3 regions of the Nodosilinea sp. AN01ver1 genome follow, and region 2 is predicted to be linked to each of the others. Evidence: predicted binding sites of a transcription regulator. Region 2 holds the regulator's gene; each other region holds the start of a gene.

Region 1 (4,153 bases), on a different contig from region 2:
TGGCGGGGTCGACAATGCCAGCCTCAAACATATCGACGAACTGGTTGTTGGCCGCGTTGTAGCCGATGTTGAAGTCCTTCTCCTTCACCTGCTCAACGATAACGGCCCCGTTGAAGCCCGCATTCTCAGCGATGCGGCTGAGGGGGGCGGTGAGGGCGCGGGTGACGATCTGGGCACCCAGCAGCTCTTCGCCGCTGAGGTTGTCGCTGGCCCAGGCTTCGAGCTGGGGAGCCAGGTGGGCCAGGGTGGTGCCGCCGCCGGGGACGATGCCCTCTTCAACCGCCGCTTTGGTGGCGTTGATGGCGTCTTCGAGGCGCAGCTTGCGGTCCTTCATCTCGGTTTCGGTGGCGGCCCCGACTTTGACTACGGCCACACCGCCAGAGAGCTTGGCCAGGCGCTCCTGCAGCTTCTCTTTATCGTAGGTCGAGTCGGTTTCCTCGATCTGGCGACGGATTTGCTCGCAGCGGGCTTTGACCTGTTGCTCGTTGCCCTCAGCCACCACGGTGGTGGTGTCTTTGGTGATGGTGATGCGGCGAGCGCTGCCCAGCATGTCGACCTTCACGTTGTCGAGCTTGAGGCCGGTGTCTTCAGAGATCACCTGGCCACCAGTGAGCACGGCGATGTCTTCGAGCATGGCCTTGCGGCGATCGCCGAACCCAGGCGCTTTCACAGCGGCCACATTCAGCACGCCGCGCATGCGGTTGACCACCAGGGTGGCCAGGGCCTCTTTCTCAATGTCCTCAGCGATGATCATCAGGGGCTTGCCGGAGCGGGCGACTTGCTCCAGCACGGGCACCAGATCCTGCACCAGGGCAATTTTCTTGTCAGTAATCAGGATGTAGGGCTCATCCAGCACCGCTTCCATGCGCTCGGTGTCGGTGACGAAGTAGGGCGACAGGTAGCCCTTGTCGAAGCGCATGCCCTCGGTGACCTCCAGTTCGGTGGTCATGGATTTGCCTTCTTCGAGGGAAATGACGCCTTCGCGACCGACTTTATCCATGGCGTCGGCGATCATCTGGCCCACTTCGTCGTCGTTACCGGCGGAGATGGCACCCACCTGGGCGATCGATTTGGAGTCGCCAACGGGGCGGGCGTGCTCGGCAATTTTTTCGACCAGGAAGGCGGTGGCTTTGTCGATGCCGCGCTTCAGCGAGATGGCGTTGGCACCAGCGGCGACGTTGCGCAGCCCTTCTTTGACGATCGCATGGCCCAGCACCGTAGCGGTGGTGGTACCGTCGCCCGCAGCATCGTTGGTTTTGCTCGCCGCCTGGCGCAGCAGGGAGACGGCGGTATTTTCAATATGGTCTTCTAGCTCAATTTCTTTAGCGATGGTGATGCCGTCGTTGATGATTTGGGGCGCGCCGTACTTTTTCTCCAGCACCACGTTGCGGCCTTTGGGGCCGAGGGTGACGGCGACGGCTTCGGCCAGCATGTCGAAACCGCGCTCCAGGGCGCGACGGGCATCTTCGTTGTAGGTAATCGACTTAGCCATAGGTGAAAAAATCCTCCCAGCAAGAATGGTTGACTAACTGCGGTGGGTTTGAGGTTGTAGGGTGTGTCACGGCAATGCCTGACGCACCAGGTAATGATTTTGTAGGGTGTGTTAGGCGCAGCCGTAACGCACCGAGCTTACTCAGAGGGATGTTTCGAATGGATGAGACAGCCCGCTAAGGAGTTTTTTGAGCGGTGCATCGCTAGCGCGGATGCACCCTACAGGTTGAGCTGCGATCGCTCAGGTTAACGGTGGGCGGTGCCCACCCTACCTAGCCAAAATGGGGTTACGCTAGGGCGGCAAGAACGTCGGACTCGCGCAGCAGCACGTAGTCGTCGGTGCCAAGCTTGATATCGGTACCGGCATATTTGGAGTAGAGCACCTTGTCGCCGACCTTGACTTCCATCGTCTGGAACGAGCCATCGTCGTTGCGCTTGCCGGGGCCAACCTGCACCACTTCGCCCACCTGGGGCTTTTCTTTAGCGGTGTCGGGCAGCAAAATACCGCCGGCGGTTTTTTCTTCAGCGGCGCTGACCTTGACCAAAATGCGATCGCCCAAAGGTTTAACAGTTGACACACTCAGGGTGACAGCTGCCATGTTGTACCTCCAAATAGTTGGCAATAAAAGGATTAAGAATGGTTGGAAGCGATTTAGCACTCTCGCTTCCTGAGTGCTAATTTAGCCGCCAGAACGTTCCTTCAGCAATTCTCTGAAAGGTGTGGTTTGCCGAACTCAACTCACCCATTCGCCGAACACAATCGACGTTGCCACCTTGCCAATGCGCCCCAGGTCTTCGTCGAGCAGGGGTGGCCAGACGACGCCCGCCTTTTGCCCCTGGGCGTAGAGCTGGCGGCTCTCGTAGGAGAGAATAAACAGGGCTTTGATGAGAGTGCGATCGAGGGTTGGTTCCGATTTGAGCCCTTCAAACAGCACCTTGAGGGCGAGCAGCAGGGAGGTTACCTGGCCAGGAATAGGCGGTTTGCCCTGGCGCAAGCAGGCGATAAAGGTATCGGGCAAGTCGTCGCTGGTGCCGAGGGTTTGGCGCACCACAAAGGTGTGAGCGGTTTCAAAATCCATAGGGGTAACGGTAGCTGAATTGGGATGTATTGATCCCCGCGCGTGCTGGTCGGCTGCGATCGAGCCAAAGCGATATCTGCCCCAGTTTACTGCCTGAGCCCTATTTCAGCGGTATTGAACTTAAAGTTGCGACTCCTGGCGGGCTGATAAGGCGTCTTGGGTTTGGGGCAAGCTGAGCGTGACTGGCGGGCGTCAGTTGTTAACCCCGACCTCGATAGGTGAGTATGACCATCGCTTCTCCACCGACTATTCCCTTTGTGGATTTGACCTGGCAGCATGCGCCCCTGCAGGAGGCTATGCAAGGGGTGATGAATGCCGTCATGACTCAGGGCGACTTTGTGCTGGGTCAGGCTCTGAGCGATTTTGAAGTTAATTTTGCGGCGGCCTGTGGCACTCGCTTTGGGGTGGGGGTCGGCTGCGGTACCGATGCGATCGCCCTCGGGTTGATGGCCTGCGGCCTTACCGCCGGGGATGAGGTGATTTTGCCGGCCAACACCTTTGTCGCCACGCTGATTGGGGTGCTGCGGGCGGGGGCAACGCCTGTGCTGGTCGACTGCGATCGCGCCACCGCCCTAGTCGATCTCGCCGCCGCCGAGCAGGCCATTACCCCCCGCACCCGCGCCATCGTGCCCGTGCACCTCTACGGCCAAATGGTGTCGCCCCAGGCGCTGCTCAACCTAGCCAGTCGCCACCGCCTGATTGTGTTTGAAGACGCCGCCCAGGCCCACCTGGCCCAGCGCGACGGCTACACTGCTGGTTCGCTGGGGCTGGGGGCCGCCTTTAGCTTTTACCCCAGCAAAAACCTCGGTGCCCTGGGCGATGGCGGCATGCTGGTGACACCAGATGAACAGGTGGCAAAAACGGCGCGATCGCTGCGCAACTACGGGGCCACCAGCAAGTACTACCACACCGAACCCCAGGGCACCAACAGCCGCCTCGACACCCTGCAAGCCGCCGTACTCAACGTCAAACTGCCCTACCTACAGGGCTGGAACCAGGCCCGCTACGCGATCGCCCAGCACTACGATCGCAGGCTCGCTCCCCTGGCCGAGTGCGGCATCGTGCCCATGCGCAACGACGCTGGCCCCGGCCACATCTATCACCTCTACGTCGTGCGCGTCACCCCGCCCTGCCCCCTGGGCCGAACCGAACTCCAGGCCCAGCTCACCGCCGCTGGCGTTCAGACCGGCATCCATTACCCCATTCCCTGCCACCTGCAACCCGCCTTTCGCTCCCTGGGCTATGGCCCCGGCCACTTCCCCGCCGCCGAAGCCCTCAGCCAGGAAATTCTCTCGCTGCCCATGTACCCCGGCATGACCATCGAGCAAGTCGATTATGTGGTAGACGCTATGGTGGAAGCAGTCGCCGCCGTGCGATCGCCCAGCCTTTTGCAGGAAGTGAGGGGATGAGGGAATGAGGGGATGAGGAGTGAAAACAAATTCAAAATTCAAAATTGAGAATTCAAAATTTTGCACTTTGCACTTTGGATTTTGCACTTTGAACCCTCACCTTCCCCACCCCCTCACCTTCCCCACCCCCTCACCTTCCTCACCCGCCCACCCACCTACCCATCCACCCACCCA
Region 2 (4,153 bases):
TGGAATGGCTCCAGCCCTACACCGAAGATGCGATCGAGCAGCTGGCCCAGCAGGGCGTTAAAGACCTGGTCGTGGTGCCCATCAGTTTCGTCTCCGAGCACATCGAAACCCTGCAAGAAATCGACATGGAGTACCGGGAGATTGCCCACGAGGCCGGGATCCCGGGCTTCCATCGGGTGCCGGCCCTCAACACCCATCCCCGATTTATCACCGATATGGCCGATATGGTCAATGAAGCCCTGGCCGCCCCCCGCCAGCTTTTCTCCGATGTGGTGCACCCCGACAAAAAGGTCAAGATTTACCCCCAGGAGCGATCGGCCTGGGGCCTCACCCCCGTCGCCGAGGTGTGGAACGGGCGTCTGGCTATGGTGGGCTTTTTAGCCCTACTGCTGGAGCTGGTCAGCGGTCGCGGCCCCCTGCACTTCGTGGGCATTCTCTAAGGACTGTCATCAAATGGCTGCTAAACGTTCCAAAATCAAGGGTTACAGCCCCTAGCTTGTCGTTTTGGTCGGGCGTGGCAAGGCTTGATGTACCGAGCTTTTAGCCACAATTGTGGTACGCCCTAAGGTTTGTGCCCCGGACCATTACATCTCATGCCGTTTAACCCCAGGCCCTGATGCCCTAGCCGTATTAGGGCTTCGGCTTTGAGCGTCGCGGCCAGTGCCGCCACAGGTACGACGTTCGAATCACCAGCCACAGCAGCAGCAGCGCAATAATCCCCCCCTGGTTAGGAGCATCAAAGGCCAGCACCGCCAGCACAATACAAAGCCCATCTACCACAAAGAAAAGCCACAGCGGCGGGCGGCGGGGGCGGTAGAACCAGCCCACCTGCAGCAGCTGAATGACCAGGGCTAATAGACCGCTAATCAGGCCAATCAGCAGGTTAATCCAGCCGTCTAGGCCAAAGGTTCTAGCTACGGCCAAACCGGCCAGGGCACCTACCCCAGGACTCAAAAACAGCTCAAGAATCTGAAAGAAACGCTGGCTGTAGCGATCTTTTGACAGCATCAGCTCGGCCATAGACCAGATGGCCAGTATCCCCAACACCAGGGCTGGGGGCAGACGCGACAGCAGCGGCACGTTAGACCAGAGCTGCGGGCCAGACATCAGCCCAATCAGCAGCAGGGGCAGGGCCAACCGTAGCCCCGTCGCCGCCGCGATCGACAAAATTGCCAGCAGTTCAGTGATAATCACGGCATTCCCTGCCCAACTGGGGCCATACTCGGGATACCCCTACGCGCTGAGGGCAGTCGATAGGTAGTCTGCCGCCGCCTTGACCACGGCCACAGCGTTTTCGTAGACCATGCGGGTGGGGCCCAGTACACCCACACTGCCCACAGAAGCGTCGCAGCGAGTGTAGTTCGACACGACCAGCGCACAGCCCTGCATGGGCTCTAGCGGGTTCTCAGCCCCAATCCAAACCTTCACATCCACGCCGTTGAGCGTTTGGCTTGCCACGGGCGGAGTGTCAAAAAACAGGGGCCACAGCTGCGACTGGCCTTCTTCCAGCAGCCGCACAATCGACTGAATTCGCTGGGCATCGGAAAACTCGGGCTGGCGCAGCACCTCCGACAGACCGCTAATCACCAGCTGGGGCGTTTCTGGTGCCCGCGATCGCCGCGCCAGATTGTCCAGCGCCTGGCAGAGTAGCGCTCCGTAGTGCTGAAAATCAGCATCGAGATCGCCCCAGTTCAGCGTAGCCACATCGGCCAGCGGCCTTCCCCGCAGGTGGTGACTCAGAAAATTCGACAAAATTTCGAGGTGACGACGGCCCAGTTCCTCCGTCGGCTGAGTCGGTTCTCCCAGCAACGCCGGCAGCTGCACTACCACCGATTGGGTCGCCAGCGAGTCGAGCAGCACCACCATCAGCACCTGCTCCCCATCTACCGCCACCAGCTGAATGTGGCGAATAATCGCGCTACTCGACTGGGGCACCGTAATCAGGGCCAAATAGCCGCTGATTTGGGCCAAAATTTGGGTGGCCGATCGCAGCAGCGACTCCAGGCTGCGCCCCACCCAGTCCAGCTCCTCCGACAGGGCAGCATCCACCCGCCGCCCCACCCGCGTGGAGGGCGACATCAGCCGATCAACGTACAGCCGATAGCCAAAATCCGAAGGCACTCGCCCCGCCGAGGTGTGGGGCTGGTAAAGGAGGCCGTATTTCTCCAGCAGGCCCATGGTGTTGCGCACCGTCGCTGGGCTTACCTTCAGGTCGTACTCCTGGGCCAAGGCCCGCGACCCAACCGGCTCTGCTGTAGCAATATAGTGACGAATCGTGGCCTGTAGCACCTGCTCGTGGCGAGCACTCAGGGAAAGAGCAGAGTCCATAGGGGGTTGGTATAAAACTCAACTACGGCATTGCCCTACCATAACAGATGTTCTATGGGGTTCGGCCATGAACTGTAGACCTATAAATCTTTGCTCTGGCTAAAGAACTCACCCACTTTAAAGCTAGCCGTTTTCTCTAGCTGACTAATCACCGATCGCGTAATCAGCTTGCCCTGCTCAACCAGCACCTCGCCTGTAATCGGGTGCAGCAGATCTTGATCGGCCCGCCGACCAATCAACGCCTCGATGTCCTGCAGCGAGTTAACGTACATACCCGGCGGCAGCTCGACCACCACCCCGTTGGCGACCACCCGGGCCTGGCAGGCCAGCCGCGAGTTGGGCTTGCAGGAGGTAATCACTTCCAGCGTCCGCTGCTCACGGCGGTTAATGGGGGTCAACGCCTCCATACCCGACTGCACATAGATATGGCAGGTGGCGCACATGCCCCGACCGCCACACTCTTTCAACACATCTAGATCTTTGTTGAGCAAGACCGATAGCAGGTTGCCGTTGGTTTCAACGGAGGTTTCTTGGGCGATGGGCTCTAGGCGAACGGTTTTAGCCATGGGGTAGAAGGGGGTTATAAGGACTAGACGAAACACCTGGGCAGGCTGCGGTAGCACCACCTCGGAGCCACTGGCTCACCTGAAGCTCAGCCGTCCTGGGAAGACGGGAGATCGAGCAAAAGGGCCTGTTCCTGGGAAGTAAGCCGACTACTCGCCAGGGCCTGAAAATTGCGGATGGTTCTGCCACCACGCCCCATAAAGGCCGCAACCCAGTCCTTAATCCACTGGTGCTGTTCCGCCGTTAGCGGCAGCTGGCCCTGGGCGGCAGCGGCGAAGTAGCCATCTCGCTGAACCTCAAACTGCTCTAGCCAGGGGTGGGCCGGGCGAGACTGCTTCCAGGTGTTGATGACAATGGTTTTGCCCAGATACTGAGTAGCCCCATTGCTGAGATGATTGAGGGCCGCTATCACCTCCTGTAGGCCTGGAGCTAGGGTACCCGGTTTAGAGCCCGCTGGCTCAGGCTGAGCTCCCTCAGCAGGGGAGAGGGACGGAGAAAGCGCCGCAGCGGGGTCGGTGGTGCTAGCGCTGCTGCCCAGGGTAACGCAGCCAGCCAGCAGCCGAAAGGTAGGTACAGCGTTGTGGGGAGCTTCGATCAGGGTAGCCTTCAGCTGACCGATGGCGGTGCGGTAGTCGGTGAGGGGCATTTGATCGGTGACCAGCACCAGCAGAATCAACCCCTGCTCAAGCTTATAGATGTGGGTGAGCTGGTTGGCAAACCGAAACGAAAAGGTATCGAAATGGGCCGGAGTCGTGTCGACCACCTGCTGAATACCCTGGGCGAGAGCATCCTGCTGATGGGAGTTGAGGCTGATGTCTGGCCCAAAAAAGAAGGGTCGGTTGCGCCCATCAATCAGCGCCATCCCAGAGATGCCGGGTAAGTTTAGGACATTCTGGATCACCTGACGTTTCATAAATCCTTGGGGTCTCGCTCTAATTTTTGTTGTCGAATGTCCTGAACCAAGTAATCTAAGGATGGCAGACTTCATTCGACACTAGGCTTGAGGCCATGAGTCTATCTAGGGTTGTTACGGCGACATCTGTTGCGATGACAGCCAGGGGCTGGCCTGCACTACTATCATGGTTTGTTGGCATCCCAGGATTATCGTACGTTAGGGTTAATGCCCATGTCTGACCTTCCTTTTACGCTCGACCAACTGCGCATTCTCAAGGCCATTGCAGCGGAGGGCAGTTTCAAACGAGCGGCAGACAGTTTGTATGTCTCTCAGCCAGCGGTTAGCCTGCAGGTGCAAAACCTGGAG
Region 3 (4,153 bases), on a different contig from region 2:
TTATCGAAGACTACGACATGGCGGTGGCCAAGCTGCTGCTGCCCGGCGTCGACCTGTGGCTCAACCATCCCCGTCGCCCCGAGGCCTCGGGCACCAGCGGCCAAAAGGTGGCCCTCAACGGCGGTCTCAACTGCGCCACCCTCGACGGCTGGTGGGCCGAGGCTTACCGCCCCGGAGGCGGCGGCCAGGTGGCCAACGGCTGGGTGATCGGCAAAGCCAGCCCCGACCCCGACAGCCAAAACCAGCAGGATGCCGACTCGCTCTACGACCTGCTGGAGCACCACATTGCGCCCCTGTACTACCAGCGCGATCGCGCCGGGCTGCCCCGCCAGTGGATCGCGATGATGAAGGCGTCGATTCACTCCTGCGCGCCCCACTACAACAGCGATCGCATGGTAGCCGAGTACCTCACCCAGATGTACGTGCCCAGCCCTGGCCCGGTGGCGGTTAGCTCTGTTTCGTCGTGAGTACGGTGTCTAAGCCCGTCTGGCAGGCCGATCTGCACCGTCCACCCCTGGCTAGCGACAGCGGCGCACCCCTGTGGGAACTGCTGCTGTGCAGCGACGACTTTGGTTTTAGCTACGGAGCCACAGCGCCCCAGGCCGCGATCAACAAAGCCTGGGTGACTGAGCAGATCGCGATCGCCATTCAAAAAGCGGGCGTGACGCCCAGCCAAATCCAGGTGTTTCGTCCCCAGGCTCTGTCGCTGCTGACCACCGCCTGCGAACCGCTGGGCATTGCCGTCGAGCCTACCCGCCACACCCCGGCCCTGCACCAGTGGCTACAGCAGCGGGCCAAGTGGTACCCCGCCCAGCCCAACGCCATCCCCATTCCCTATAACCCGCTGCACATCGAGTCGCCGCCCCCGGTGCCCCTGCCCGAGCAGCTGTGGGGAGACCGCTGGGGCTTTACCGCCCTGTCGGCCTACGACTTTGAGCAAACCCTGCCCTACGAACCCATCCCCCTGCGCCATCTGCCTGACAACCTAATGCCCTCGCGCCTGGGCCTGGCCAGCACGACCCCTATTCCTGGGGTGGTGGTAGATGCGGGGCGGCAGGCAATGGCCCTGGCCCAGTGGATTCAGGCCCACTCCCCCGCCTGGTTGAGCTACCTGCGGGGAGAACCCGACGGGCTGATTCTGGAGGCTGGACTGAGCGATCGCTGGGTCTTCACCACCTTTAGCGACGCCGATGTATCCCAGGCCGGGCAGCGGTTTGAGCAGCGCAAGCGGGACAGTCGGGGCCTGCACTTTTTGCTGGTGCGCCCCGACGGCTCGGGCATGACTACCACCGGTCTGTGGCTTTTACAACAGTCTCCCTGAAGGATGTTAGGTTCATCCCAGACGGACGCTTCGACTCCGCTCAGCGACCGATTCCTGAGCGGAGTCGAAGGTGTTCCCTGAGCGGAGTCGAAGGTGTTCCCTGAGCGGAGTCGAAGGGAGCGATCATCTACCAAAAGAGCATTTCCCTAATCCTGCTCTTTTTTGCCGAAGCCCACTGAACTGAGGATTTGTCGAGGATCGGTTATTGCGACTTACCGACCGGCGCTAACAGCGGTAATCTGGCTGGGTTAGCACTCGCACGCAGTGAGTGCTAAGTTTGTCTCTGGAGAGCTGAAAGACAGGACATGGCAAAACGAGTTTCCTTTGATGAGGCGTCGCGGCAGGCCCTCGAAAAAGGCGTCAACGCCCTAGCTGACGCTGTTAAAATTACCCTCGGTCCCAGGGGGCGCAACGTTGTGCTCGAGAAAAAGTACGGGGCACCCCAGATCGTCAACGACGGCATCACCATTGCCAAAGAAATTGACCTAGAAGATCCCTTCGAGAATCTGGGTGCGCGCCTCATGCAAGAGGTGGCTTCTAAGACCAAAGACCTGGCGGGCGACGGCACCACCACCGCCACCGTACTGGCCCAGGCCATGGTTAAAGAGGGTCTCAAGAACGTGGCCGCTGGCACCAACCCCGTCAGCCTACGGCGCGGTATCGAGAAGGCTGTAAACGCTCTGGTGAGCGAAATTGCCGCCGTGGCCAAGCCCGTCGAAGGCAACGCTACCATTGCTCAGGTCGCTACAGTGTCCGCTGGCAGCGACGAAGAAATCGGCCACATGATCGCCGAAGCCATGGACAAAGTCACCAAAGACGGCGTCATCACGGTGGAAGAATCCAAGTCGCTCTACACCGAACTGGACGTTGTCGAAGGGATGCAGTTCGATCGCGGCTATATTTCTCCCTACTTCGTCACCGACCAGGAGCGCATGGTGACCGAACTCGACAACGCCCGCGTGCTGATTACCGATAAAAAAATCGGCTCCATTCAGGATCTGGTCTCGGTGCTGGAGCGCGTCGCCCGTGAGGGTGCCCCCCTGCTGATCATTGCTGAAGACATCGAGGGCGAGGCTCTGGCTACCCTGGTGGTCAACAAGGCCCGTGGCGTGCTGAATGTCGCCGCTATCAAAGCGCCTAGCTTTGGCGATCGCCGCAAGGCCATGCTGCAAGACATCGCCGTGCTCACGGGCGGTCAGGTGATCTCCGAAGAAGTGGGCCTCAGCCTCGACACCGCTGACCTGTCGATGCTGGGCACCGCCACCAAGGCCACCATCACCAAAGACACCACCACCCTGGTTTCCGACGCGGGCAACAAGGGCGACATCGACAAGCGGATCGCTCAGATTCGCCAGGAGCTAGAGCGCACCGACTCTGAGTACGACAAAGAAAAGCTCTCCGAGCGGCTGGCCAAGCTGGCGGGCGGCGTTGCCGTGATCAAAGTTGGGGCCGCCACCGAAACCGAACTCAAAGACCGCAAGCTGCGCATTGACGACGCCCTCAGCGCCACCAAGGCGGCTGTTGAAGAAGGCATCGTCCCCGGCGGTGGGGCCACCCTGCTGCACCTGGCCCCCAAGCTAGAGGCGCTCAAGGCCTCCCTCAGTGCCGAAGAGGCCATTGGCGTTGACATTGTCATGCGGGCGGTGGAAGCGCCCCTGCGCCAAATCGCCGACAATGCTGGCCAGCAGGGCTCGGTCATCGTCGAAAAGGTAAAAGCGATGGACTTCCCCATGGGCTACAACGCCCTCACGGGTGCCTACGAAGACCTGATTCAGGCCGGTATTATCGACCCGGCTAAGGTCGTGCGATCGGGCCTGCAGGATGCCGCCTCGATCGCGGGCATGGTGCTCACCACCGAAGCCCTGGTGGCCGAAATTCCTGAGCCTCCTGCCCCCGCTGGCGACCCTGGCATGGGCGGTATGGGCGGCATGGGCGGCATGGGTGGCATGGGCGGCATGGGTGGCATGGGCGGCATGGGCGGCATGGGCGGCATGGGCATGATGTAGCCCGCCACCGGTCATCCCCCAGACGGCCATCTCTGAATAAATGCTTAACCTCTAGGGGTGCAGCTACGGCTGTGCCCCTATCCTTTTTAAGTGGCAAAAACTAGTGGAGTAAGGTGATGTCGCAGCAAGGACACAATTTAGACTCTGAGGCGACCTCGCCAAGCTCACTGCCATCGGCGGCGGATAGTTTTGGCGCGGCGACGGTCAAGCCCAGCGGCCCCCACTGCGACCTCGCCCCTGTTGTCGATCGCGATGGCGACGGCCTGTTTGAATACCGATATTCGCCCCCTGGCGCGCTTCCCGGGACGCTGAGGATTCCCCCCGATGCCCTGCCCACGGAGCTGTTTTTGATTGACTACGGCCCCGATGCCGTGCGCACCGCCACCATCGACCATCCTGAGGAGTGCTCTGCGCTGGGGGTAAGCGACAGTGTGACCTGGCTTGACGCTCGCGGGCTGGGCACCGAAAAAACGCTGATCGACATGGGCCAGACCTTCGGCCTGCATCCGCTGCTGCTCGAAGACATTGTCAACGTGCCCCACCGGCCCAAAATCGACTTTTACGACGACAAAATTTTGATCATTATGCAGATGGTGCGGCCCAAGCCTTCGGGCACCGGGGTTGGCAGCGAGCAGGTCAGTTTTGTGCTGGGCCAGGGGTTTTTGATCACCTTTCAGGAAGAGCCCGAGTGGGATTCCTTTGGTCCGGTGCGCGATCGCATCCGTCGGGGTACCGGCACCATTCGCCGCCAAAACGCCGCCTACCTGGCCTACGCCCTGCTCGACACCATCGTTGACAGCTTTTTCCCGGTGCTAGAGGTAATTGG

What was found. Region 2 encodes HrcA, which represses chaperone genes, less so after heat shock. Its sites were predicted from a motif close to TTAGCACTCNNNANTNNNGAGTGCTAA; they were not measured.
Region 1: a site for HrcA is predicted at 2,144-2,170, ahead of groES (co-chaperone GroES). Genes of this name have one in related genera too.
Region 3: a site for HrcA is predicted at 1,570-1,596, ahead of groL (chaperonin GroEL). Genes of this name have one in related genera too.

What each region holds. Positions count from the first base shown of each region.
Region 1 is NZ_JBNXVS010000020.1:20,891-25,043, forward strand. Features, by position in the region: gene groL (chaperonin GroEL) at 1-1,492, opposite strand, end outside; gene groES (co-chaperone GroES) at 1,779-2,090, opposite strand; gene ACQ4N7_RS16060 (Dethiobiotin synthetase) at 2,226-2,570, opposite strand; gene ACQ4N7_RS16065 (DegT/DnrJ/EryC1/StrS family aminotransferase) at 2,795-3,979, shown strand.
Region 2 is NZ_JBNXVS010000004.1:19,494-23,646, forward strand. Features, by position in the region: gene hemH (ferrochelatase) at 1-440, shown strand, start outside; gene ACQ4N7_RS05290 (DUF4126 domain-containing protein) at 631-1,194, opposite strand; gene hrcA (heat-inducible transcriptional repressor HrcA) at 1,234-2,328, opposite strand; gene ACQ4N7_RS05300 (2Fe-2S iron-sulfur cluster-binding protein) at 2,409-2,894, opposite strand; gene ACQ4N7_RS05305 (hypothetical protein) at 2,981-3,754, opposite strand; gene ACQ4N7_RS05310 (LysR family transcriptional regulator) at 4,019-4,153, shown strand, end outside.
Region 3 is NZ_JBNXVS010000024.1:38,555-42,707, reverse strand. Features, by position in the region: gene glgP (alpha-glucan family phosphorylase) at 1-467, shown strand, start outside; gene ACQ4N7_RS18035 (Tab2/Atab2 family RNA-binding protein) at 473-1,321, shown strand; gene groL (chaperonin GroEL) at 1,627-3,327, shown strand; gene corA (magnesium/cobalt transporter CorA) at 3,444-4,153, shown strand, end outside.